DNA from 3 places in the Janthinobacterium sp. NKUCC08_JDC genome. Region 3 is predicted to be linked to each of the others. Evidence: predicted binding sites of a transcription regulator. Region 3 holds the regulator's gene; each other region holds the start of a gene.
What was found. The regulator FNR, encoded in region 3, switches genes on or off when oxygen is low (the NO sensors DNR and NnrR bind a similar motif). The targets are predictions, from matches to a motif close to TTGATNNNNATCAA.
Positions count from the first base shown of each region.

Region 1: KO538_RS23235 (universal stress protein) is a predicted target of FNR. The motif match lies at 1,846-1,859, and genes of this name have one in related genera.
Region 2: KO538_RS01525 (OmpW family protein) is a predicted target of FNR. The motif match lies at 1,352-1,365, and genes of this name have one in related genera.

Region 1 is NZ_JAHKQW010000012.1:185,269-188,531, forward strand. Features, by position in the region: gene KO538_RS29510 (hypothetical protein) at 1-33, opposite strand, end outside; gene KO538_RS23230 (murein transglycosylase A) at 143-1,321, shown strand; gene KO538_RS23235 (universal stress protein) at 1,354-1,791, opposite strand; gene KO538_RS23240 (MFS transporter) at 1,929-3,230, opposite strand.
Region 2 is NZ_JAHKQW010000001.1:328,073-331,335, forward strand. Features, by position in the region: gene KO538_RS01520 (MetQ/NlpA family ABC transporter substrate-binding protein) at 1-579, shown strand, start outside; gene KO538_RS01525 (OmpW family protein) at 669-1,286, opposite strand; gene KO538_RS01530 (LysR family transcriptional regulator) at 1,433-2,329, opposite strand; gene fur (ferric iron uptake transcriptional regulator) at 2,579-3,019, shown strand; gene KO538_RS01540 (MerR family transcriptional regulator) at 3,101-3,263, shown strand, end outside.
Region 3 is NZ_JAHKQW010000004.1:378,319-381,581, reverse strand. Features, by position in the region: gene ccoG (cytochrome c oxidase accessory protein CcoG) at 1-881, shown strand, start outside; gene KO538_RS14060 (FixH family protein) at 936-1,460, shown strand; gene fnr (fumarate/nitrate reduction transcriptional regulator Fnr) at 1,464-2,222, opposite strand; gene KO538_RS14050 (response regulator) at 2,462-3,263, shown strand, end outside.

The sequences.
Region 1 (3,263 bases), on a different contig from region 3:
CAGCAAGAAGAACGCCACCAGCGCCTCTATCATCAAGATCCACATACGCACCCCTATGTTATTTACCCGCAGCTTAGTATTTACCCGCCGTCTGTTGACACGCGGTAGTCTACCCGTTTCAATCGGCGCCGTCGCGCTTGCGTTGTCCGCCTGTACCACGCCGCCCGCGCCGCCCGCTGCCAGCGGCAAGGCGCCGCCCATCGCGCCGACCGTCGTCAGGCCGGTTCCGGCCAAGCCGGCCGACGCCAAGGACGCCGCGGATGTGGCGGCACCCACCTTCGTGCCCGCCAAATTTTCCGCCTTGCCTGGCTGGGCCCGCGACGACATGCGCGCCGCCTGGCCCGCCTTCATGGCGTCGTGCGGCGTGCTTGTGAAACGTCCGGACTGGAAGGAATCGTGCACCATCGCGCGCCAGGTGAATGCCGACAGCGACAAGGCCATCCGCCTGTTCTTCGAGACGTTCTTTGTGCCGAATCAAGTCATCACCGCCGATGGCGCCAGTACCGGCTTGGTGACCGGCTACTACGAGCCGCTGCTGCACGGGGCGCGCAAGCGGGGCGGCCCATACCAGACACCGCTGTACAAGGTGCCCGACGACCTCGTCTCGGTGGATTTGTCCGGCGTGTATCCGGAATTGAAGAACATGCGCTTGCGGGGCAAGCTGGTCGGCAAGAAAGTGATACCGTATGCGACCCGCGCCGACATCGAGCGCGCCACGTCCGTCACGGGCAAGGAATTGCTGTGGGTGGATGATGAAGTCGAGGCCTTCTTCCTGCAGGTGCAGGGCTCCGGCCGCGTGCAGCTGACCGATACGCAGGAAACCGTGCGCGTGGCGTACGCGGACCAGAATGGCCATCCGTATAAATCGATCGGCCGCTACCTGGTCGACAAGGGCGAGCTGACCTTGAGCCAGGCCTCCGCGCAGGGCATCAAGGCGTGGATCGCCGGCCATCCCACGCGCAAGGATGAATTGTTCAACGCCAATCCCAGCTATGTCTTCTTCAAGGAAGAGCGCTTGCTCGACCCGAAAGTGGGGCCGAAGGGCGCGCTGGGCGTGCCGCTGACGCCGCAGCGTTCGGTGGCCATTGATTCGCGCTTTTTGCCGCTGGGCGCACCCGTGTTCCTGTCCACCACGCAAGCCAATAGCGAGATTCCCATGCAGCGGCTGGTGATGGCGCAGGATACGGGCGGCGCCATTCGCGGGCCGATCCGTGTCGATTATTTCTTTGGCTTTGGCGCGGAAGCGGCCGAGAATGCGGGCCGCATGAAGCAGAGCGGCGCCGTGTGGGTGTTGTTGCCGAAGCAGGCGCCGGCGCGCTAGGGAAAGCGTCGCCGGGCAGTTCGTGGTGTAGCTTAGCGCAAGACCATCACTGGCAGGTGGGTGTGGGCCAGCACTTTTTGCGTTTCGCTGCCCACGAACAGCTTGTTCAAACCCTTGCGGCCGTGCGAAGCCATCAGGATGATGTCGCAATGGTAGGTTTGCGCCGCGTTGACGATTTCATCGTGCGGGCTCGGCGACACGGCCACCACGCCTTCGAAAGGCACGCCGGCGGCGCCTGCCGCTGCGCCGATCTTGTCGATGGCGCGTTGCGACGCTTCCTGCATCTGCTGTTCATACAGGCTGGCGTCGAGCACGATGCCGCCGTCCGCCATCGGCGAGAACGGGAATGGTTGCACCACGCTGATGGCGACCAGCTTGGCCTTGTTCAGTTGGGCGAAGGCGAGGGCGGTCTCGGCGGCTTTGTCGGACAGCGGCGAGCCGTCGGTGGGAAATAAGATGGTGTTAAACATAGCGTGCTCCTCAAGTGATGTAAGACAGCTTATGGATTTACATCAATTAAAACCTTGATGTAAATCAAACCTCACGGGCTTTGGCGTGAATAGTGTCGCCAAGGCAATCTTTTGCCAGTGTATTCCCGTTCACCACTTCAGGTGCGCACGCTACGCAGCGGCGTGCCCCACACCATGGCCACCGTCAACACGATGCTGCCGGCCGCGATGCAGGCCAGGCCATTGCGCACGCCAAAATGTTCCGCTATCCAGCCGGCGGCCAGCGCACCCAGCGGCGCCGTCGCCACCGTCAGGAAGCGCATGGTCGACGTCATGCGGCCCAGCATGGGGTCGGGTGTGACTTTCTGGCGCAAGCCCAGGTAGGGAATAAAGAACAGCATCACGCCGCAATCGAAAAAGAACATCAAGATGGCATACGCCACGGCGCTGGCCGCCGCGCTGCCGAACAGCGCGGCGGGTATCGTGGGCGTCAGGGCAAAACAGAGCGAGGTCGATGCCAGGCCGATCAGGATGGTGCGGCCGGCGCCATAGCGCTGCGTCAATGGCTTGACGATGAAGGCGCTGAGCAGGACGCCGGCGCCGCCGAGCATCTGCGTCATGCCCAGCACGCCAGGGCTCATGCCCAGGTCGCGCGTGGCAAACAGCACCGTCAAGGCCATGCTGGCGTAAAACAGGAAGTGCCAGATGCCGGCGCCCCAGGCCAGCGCGCGCAGCAGCGGTTCGCTCCAGACGAACAGCAAGCCGTCGGCGATGTCGCGCAAGGCGTGCTTGTCGGACGGTGCGGGACGCGGATCGCGCACGCTCATGGCGCGCAGATTGAAAACGGAAACCAGATAGCCGCAGGCCGTGCACAGGATGGCGACTGGCGCCGACAGCACTTGCACCAGCACGCCGGCCAGGCCGGGACCGATCAGGCGCGAAGCCGATTCGGTGGCGGCAAATTTCGACTGCGCATCGATCAAGCCATCGCGGCCCACGAGGAAAGTCAGAAACACCTGTTCGGCTCCGCCACCGACGACGAAGCCCGTGCCGATGATGAAGCCCACTATATATAACCATGGCATCGACAGCACGCCGCACCAGTAAGCCACGGCGACGCTGGCCAGGGCCAGGCCCGACATGCTTTCGCTGAACAGCATGATCGGGTGCTTGCTGCGCCGGTCCAGCAGCACGCCGACGGGCAAGCCGAACAGGGCGAACGGCAGCGCCTGCAGCGCAACCAGCACGCCCATCTGTTCCGGCGTCGCATGCAGCAAGAGCACCGCGCACAGGGGCAGGGCCAGCGAGGTAATCTGGGCGCCGAAGCAATTGAGGCCATTGCTGAACCACAGGCGGCGGAAATTGACGCTGGCGGCGCTGCCGTCGCCACGCAGATAGTGGGCGCAATACTGGAAGAGGGAAGAGAAAATATGCTGCTCGATAAAAAAGATCGGGCTCACAATAATAGCAGCGCACCTGCCGCGCCGCTGCCT
Region 2 (3,263 bases), on a different contig from region 3:
CACATCGTGTATCTGACCAAGTTCGCCACCGATAACAAGCTGCCACTGAGCCCCTTGATCACCGTGCCGACCATGCCGATCGGCCTGTACGGCGGCAAGCAGAAAACGCTGGCCGACGTGAAGAACGGCGCCACCATCACCATGCCGAACGACCCGACCAACCAGGCGCGCGCGCTGGTGATGCTGGCCAAGATGGGCTGGATCAAGCTCAAACCGAACGTCGACCCGCTGCGCGCGTCCGAACGCGACGTGCTGGAAAATCCGAAGAAGCTGAAACTGGTGCCGCTGGAAGCGGCGCAGCTGCCACGCTCGCTGGCGGACGCCGACTACGCTTTCGTCAACGGTAACTTCGCCCTGGCCGCCGGCATGAAGCTGACGTCGGCCCTCGCCGTGGAAAAGATCTCGGACAGCTACATCAACCTGGTTGCCATCCGCACGGCCGACAAGGCCAAGCCATGGGTCAAGGACCTGGAAGCGGCCTACCGCTCGCGCGCCTTCCTCGACGCAACGAACAAGTATTTGGCCGGCTACGAAAAAACGGACTACCAGCTGGCGCTGGAAAAAACGCTGAAAAAATAAAGCGGCACATGCCATGCAAAAAGACGGCCAGGTTCACACCTGGCCGTCTTTTTTATTGTCCGCGCCGCATGGGCGCAGCCGGTCACTGCTTAGAAGCGGTAGCCGACACCGACACCGATCAGGAGAGGATCGACCTTGACTTCGCTGGCCTTGGCGCCACCGATGAAGACGTCGCTGCGGATCTGCACTTTCTTGATGTCGAAGTTCAGGGACCAGTTTTTATCCAGTTTGTAGTCGACACCGGCTTGCAGCGAGTAGCCCCAGCTGTCGTGCTCCAGGCGGCCGGCGCCGTTCAGCAATTTCACGTCGGAGATATTCGTGTAGTTGATGCCGGCACCCACGTAAGGGCTGAACTGTTTTTCAGGCATGAAGTGGTATTGCAGCGACAGGGTCGGCGGCAAATGCTTGAAGGTACCGATATTGTTGCCATCGAGCTTGACGTCATGCTTTTGCGGGTAAGTCAGGATCAGCTCGGCAGCGATATTCGGGGTGAAGAAGTACGAAATATCGATTTCAGGAATCGTCTTGCTGCTGACCGTCAAACGGTCGGATGCGCCGACGCCACCAACAGGAGCAGATTTATCGGCCGGGTCGAGGTGCACGGCGCGGGCACGGACCAGCCATGGGCCTTCCTGTGCCATTGCGTTGCTGGCGAATGCGCCGATGGCGGCCAGGACGATTGCTGCTGCAGTTGCGGACTTTTTCATTCTAGTTCCCTCTTTTTGTCGTTAAGTAACGCTGCGAAGTCTAAGATTGCAGTGCAACAAAAACTTTGATCCACATCAAATAGTGCTAGATGGCATCACTAGAGGGATTTTTTCCTTTACCCAGGTCAAGAAAATGCCGCAGCGCGTCAATTCGCCTCGGCAAACACGCTGGCGACCCAGTCGGCAAACACGCGCACGCGTGGCGACAATTGCCGGTGATGGGGATACAGCACGGACACGGGCAACGGGTCGGGACGCAAGTCCCGCAGCACTTCCACCAGTTGGCCGGCCACCAGCGCCTGCTCAAGGTGATAGCGGGGCGCCTGGATCAAGCCCATGCCCGCGCGGCAGCAGGCGTGATACGCGTCCGCATTGTTGACGGACACCGTGCCCGGCAAGGCCACGCTGTGCCGCTGCCCATCCACCTTGAAATCGAAGGGCCAGACCTTGCCCGTTTGGGCGGAAAAGAAATTGACGGCGCGGTGGCCCGCCAGTTGCGCCAGATTTTCCGGCGTGCCGTGCGCGGCCAGGTAGGCGGGACTGGCGCATGTCATTTGTTCGAGCAGCGCCACCCGGCGCGCCACCATCGACGAGTCGCCCAGTTCGCCCACGCGCAGCACGCAATCGACGCCTTCGCGCACCAGGTCGACGAGGCGGTCGCCCATGCCGATTTCCAGTTCGATCAAGGGATAGCGGGCGCAGAACTGGTCCAGCACGGGCATGACGAAATGCATGGCCAGGGTTGCGTGCAAATCGATGCGCAGCTTGCCGGCCGGCTGCTGCGCCGCCGAACTGAACACGGATTCCGTCTCTTCCAGGTCCGCCAGCAGGCGCACGCAGCGCTGGTAATACGCTTCGCCATCGGGCGTGGGCATGACTTGCCGCGTGGTTCGCTGCAGCAGGCGCACGCGCAGCCGCGCTTCGAGCTGCTTGATCGCATGCGTGACCGTCGCTTTCGGGTAGCCGAGGTCATGCGCCGCCTGCGTGAAACTGCGTAACTCGACGATGCGCGTAAAGATCCGCATCGCATCAAATCGGTCCATGCCGTGCTCCATTGTTATTGCCTGGTGCACAGTGTAGCGGTTCAACGGGTATTTTCCGATTCTTCATGATAACTGCCCGCACAAGTTGCCCGCCACGCAATCGCCACTTGCGCCGATGTCACTGGATTGCCGCCTGCCCGCGCAGCATACTATTTCCAGCTCAAACGATACAAATGAGAATAGTAATGATTATCATTTGCGATATAATGAATGACCTCGCTAGGCGACTACAAAAAAGGAATGGGAGACATGGATATATTGAGGGAACTGCGTGAATCGGGCTTGAAAGTGACCATCCCCCGCTTGCGGATTCTGCAGCTGTTTCAAGAAGGCACGATCAAGCACCTGAGTGCGGACGATGTCTACAAACTCTTGCTGGCCGAAAAAATCGACGTGGGCCTGGCCACCATCTACCGCGTGCTGATGCAGTTTGCCGAAGCGGGCATCCTGTTTCGCCGCCACTTCGAATCGGGCCACGCCGTCTTCGAACTGAACGAAGGCCAGCACCACGACCACTTGGTCTGCACCGGTTGCGGCAAGGTCGATGAATTCGTCGATGAAGGCATCGAGCTGCGCCAGAACGAAATCGCCGCCGAACGGGGCTTCGTGCTGCATGAGCATGCGCTGTCGCTGTACGGCACCTGCGCCGAATGTACGGCGAAGAAAGTCCCGCCGCGCAAGCCCTCCTGAGGCTGCGCGCAAGCTAGCGCCTGGCAAGCCAGCTGCGCTACACTGCGTACGCCGCAGCTCGATAAAAGGACAAGGACAAGCATGTACATCGGAGAAATCGCCCGCCTGGCGGGCACCTCGCCCAAGGCCTTGCGCCACTATGAAGCGCTGGGCTTGCTGGGGGACGTGCGCCGCTCGGGCGTCTATCGCGTCTACACGCAGCAAGACCTGGCGCAAGTGAAGCTGATACGCCAGGCGCAGGTCC
Region 3 (3,263 bases):
TCAAGGAACTGGCGCGCGAGGTGACCACCCTGAATTTCGGTCCCTGGGAATGGTTCTGGGTCTTGTTCTACAGCCTGGCAACCTACGGCAACGCGGGCTGGCTGCGCGAGCAGGTGTGCAAATACATGTGTCCCTATGCGCGCTTCCAGAGCGCCATGTTCGACCAGGACACCCTGATCATTACCTACGATGCCAAGCGCGGCGAACCACGCGGCGCCATGAGCAAGAAGGCCGGCAACAACGACAAGCTGGGCGATTGCATCGACTGCACCCTGTGCGTGCAGGTGTGTCCGACCGGCATCGATATCCGCAACGGCCTGCAGTATGAATGCATCGGCTGCGCCGCCTGCGTCGATGCCTGCAACAGCGTGATGGACAAGGTCGAGCGGCCGCGTGGCCTGATACGCTACAGCACCGACCATGCGATGGAAAACAACTTCAATTCGAAGCAGATACGCCAGCGCGCCATGCGCCCCCGCGTCTTGATCTACACTTCCATCCTGGCCCTGATCATCATCGCCGTATGTACCTCGCTGGCCCTGCGCACGCCCCTGAAAATGGACGTGATCCGCGACCGCGGTTCGATGGGACGCGAAGTGGAAGACGGCATGATCGAAAACGTCTACCGCCTGCAGATCATGAACACGTCCGAGCAAAGCCAGCATTTCAAGATCAGCGCTTCCGGCTTGCCGGGCCTGACCTTGCTGACGCGCGAAGAAGTGACCTTGCAGCCGACGGAAACGCTGGGCTGGCCGATCCGCCTGCGCGTGCCGCACGGCGTGGGCGAGAAGGGGTCGAACAAGATTGCGATCGAATTGCAATCGCTGGACAACCCGTCGCTGCATGTGCGTGAAAGCGCGGTCTTCATCGTGCCGCGTTAATGCAGGAAGGCCGGTCCCCGCATGGGGGCTGGCCGTTTACACAGGAGAAATACCATGTCCGACAGTCTGAAACTGCAGCCTCCCGTTGCACCGTGGTACAAGCATCGCTGGCCATGGCTGCTGATGATCGGCCCCGGCCTGTCCGTGGTCGTCGGCAGCTTCATGGGCTATATCGCGTTTACGCAGCCCGACGCGCTGGTGGTGGGCGATTATTACAAGCAGGGCAAGGCGATCAACCAGGATTTGAAGCGCGACACGATCGCCAGCGACCTGGCGATGGAGACGAGCCTGGCGTACGACGTGGCGCAAGCGCGCCTGAGCGGTTCCGTGCACAGCTTCGGCAAGGCCTACCAGGGACCGCTGCAGCTGCACCTGGCGCATGCGACCCTGCCGGAAAAAGATATCAAGCTGCTGGTGCAGCCCGATGCGGCCGGCAATTTCTCGGTCGCGCTGCCGATGCTCGAGCGCAGCCGCTGGCAGGTGCTGGTGGAAAACGACAAGCGCGAGTGGCGCCTGTCCGGCATCTGGACCTGGCCCGTGCAGCGCAGCATCGCGCTGCATGCGGACGAAGAGTTATAAGCCTTACTTGCAGACGTCCGTGCCTGCCGTAATGGCTTTCAGCTTGGCTGGTTGCAGGATCTCGATCTCGCGGTTCGACACGCGCAGCCAGCCTTCCTTCTTGAATTTGGACAGCAGGCGGCTGACGCTCTCGATGGTCAGGCCCAGGTAGTTGCCGATTTCCTCGCGCGACATGCGCAGCTGGAATTTGCTGCTCGAATAGCCGCGCGCCTCATAGCGCGACGCCAGGTTGACGATGAAGGCGGCAAAACGCTGCGTCGCCTGCATATTGCCCAGCAACAGCATCACGCTTTGCTCGCGCGTGATTTCCTGGCTCATCATGCGGTGGAAATGCCGCAGCAGGGTCGGCATATTGCCCAGCAATTGTTCCAGGCTGGAAAACGGGATTTCACACACTTCGCTGTCTTCCAGCGCCACCGCATTACAGTGGTGGCGGTCGGCGCTGATGGCGTCCATGCCCAGCAGTTCGCCGGCCATCTGGAAACCCGTCACCTGCTCCTCGCCGCCCGGATTGATCTGGTACGTCTTGAAGTGCCCCAGCCGGATCGCGTACAGGTTCTGGAACGAGTCGCCGATGCGGAACAGCGAGGCGCCGCGCACGATCTTGCGGCGGCGGCCGATGATCTGGTCCAGCCTGTCCATGTCGCCCATATCGAGGCCCATCGGCAGGCACAATTGATGCATGCTGCAGGTCGAGCATCGCGCACGCAACGCTTCCACGGTCACTGTGGGCAAGGTTGGAGTGAGGAGCGCTTCAGTCATGTCGGTACCTTTTAGAAAATGCAACAACAAGTTTACTGCATACAGGGTTGCCGTGTGCCAATTTCACCGCAATTTCGGCGAATAAACGACGTTCCGACTTTAATTATATGGCAACATCGTCAAAAGCCCATGCGGGGAGGGCCATTTGCGCGGCGCCGCTTGCCAACTTGATGTATTGATAGGAAAATTCCTAACAGCATTATCTGCCGCCTGTGCCGCCCGGTACTGAAAAGGAAATCATGAAGCCTCTCGGCATCAAAGCAAAAGTCGCGCTGGCCACCAGTCTGACCTCGATCGCCATGATCGCGCTGGTCACCATGATACAGGTGCAGCACATGCGCGACGACTTCACCCGAGTACTGCTGAGCCAGCAGTCATCCCTGATCAGCCGCACCGCTGCCGAGCTCGACGACAAGCTGGGCATGCTGCTGCAGATCGTCACCCTGACGGCCAGGCAGCAGCCGCCGGAATTGATGGCCCAGCCGGCCCAATTGCGCGAATACTATTCGCGCCGCTCGATGCTGGTGCTGTTCGACGACGTGCTGGTGCTTAATGCGCAGGGCGCCGTCGTGGCCGACATGCCGGAAGTGGCGGGGCGCACGGGCATCAACGTTGCCGAGCGCGAGTATTTCCAGACCGTGCTGCGCACGCGCCAGCCCATGATCACCGAGCCGATGCTCGGCAAGTCGAGCGGCATGCCCATCGTGCAGATGGTCGCGCCCGTGCTGGCCGCCGATGGCCAGGTGGCCGGCGTGGTGATCGGCGTGCTGCGCCTGTACAAGGACAACCTGCTGGGACGCCTGCGCTCGGAAAAGATCGGCAAGAGCGGCTATTACTTCATCCTCACGCGCGGCGCCGTGCCGCGCTACGTGCTGCATCCCGATACCAGCCGCTTGCTGCAGCCGCGCCAGCCGAGCGCCAACCTGACGACCACCCAGCTGCTGAAGGAAGATGGCGAAGGCAGCATGGTCAGCACCAACAGCCGCGGCATCACGGCCGTCAACAGCTTCAAGCGTTTGAAATCGGTGAACTGGCTGCTGG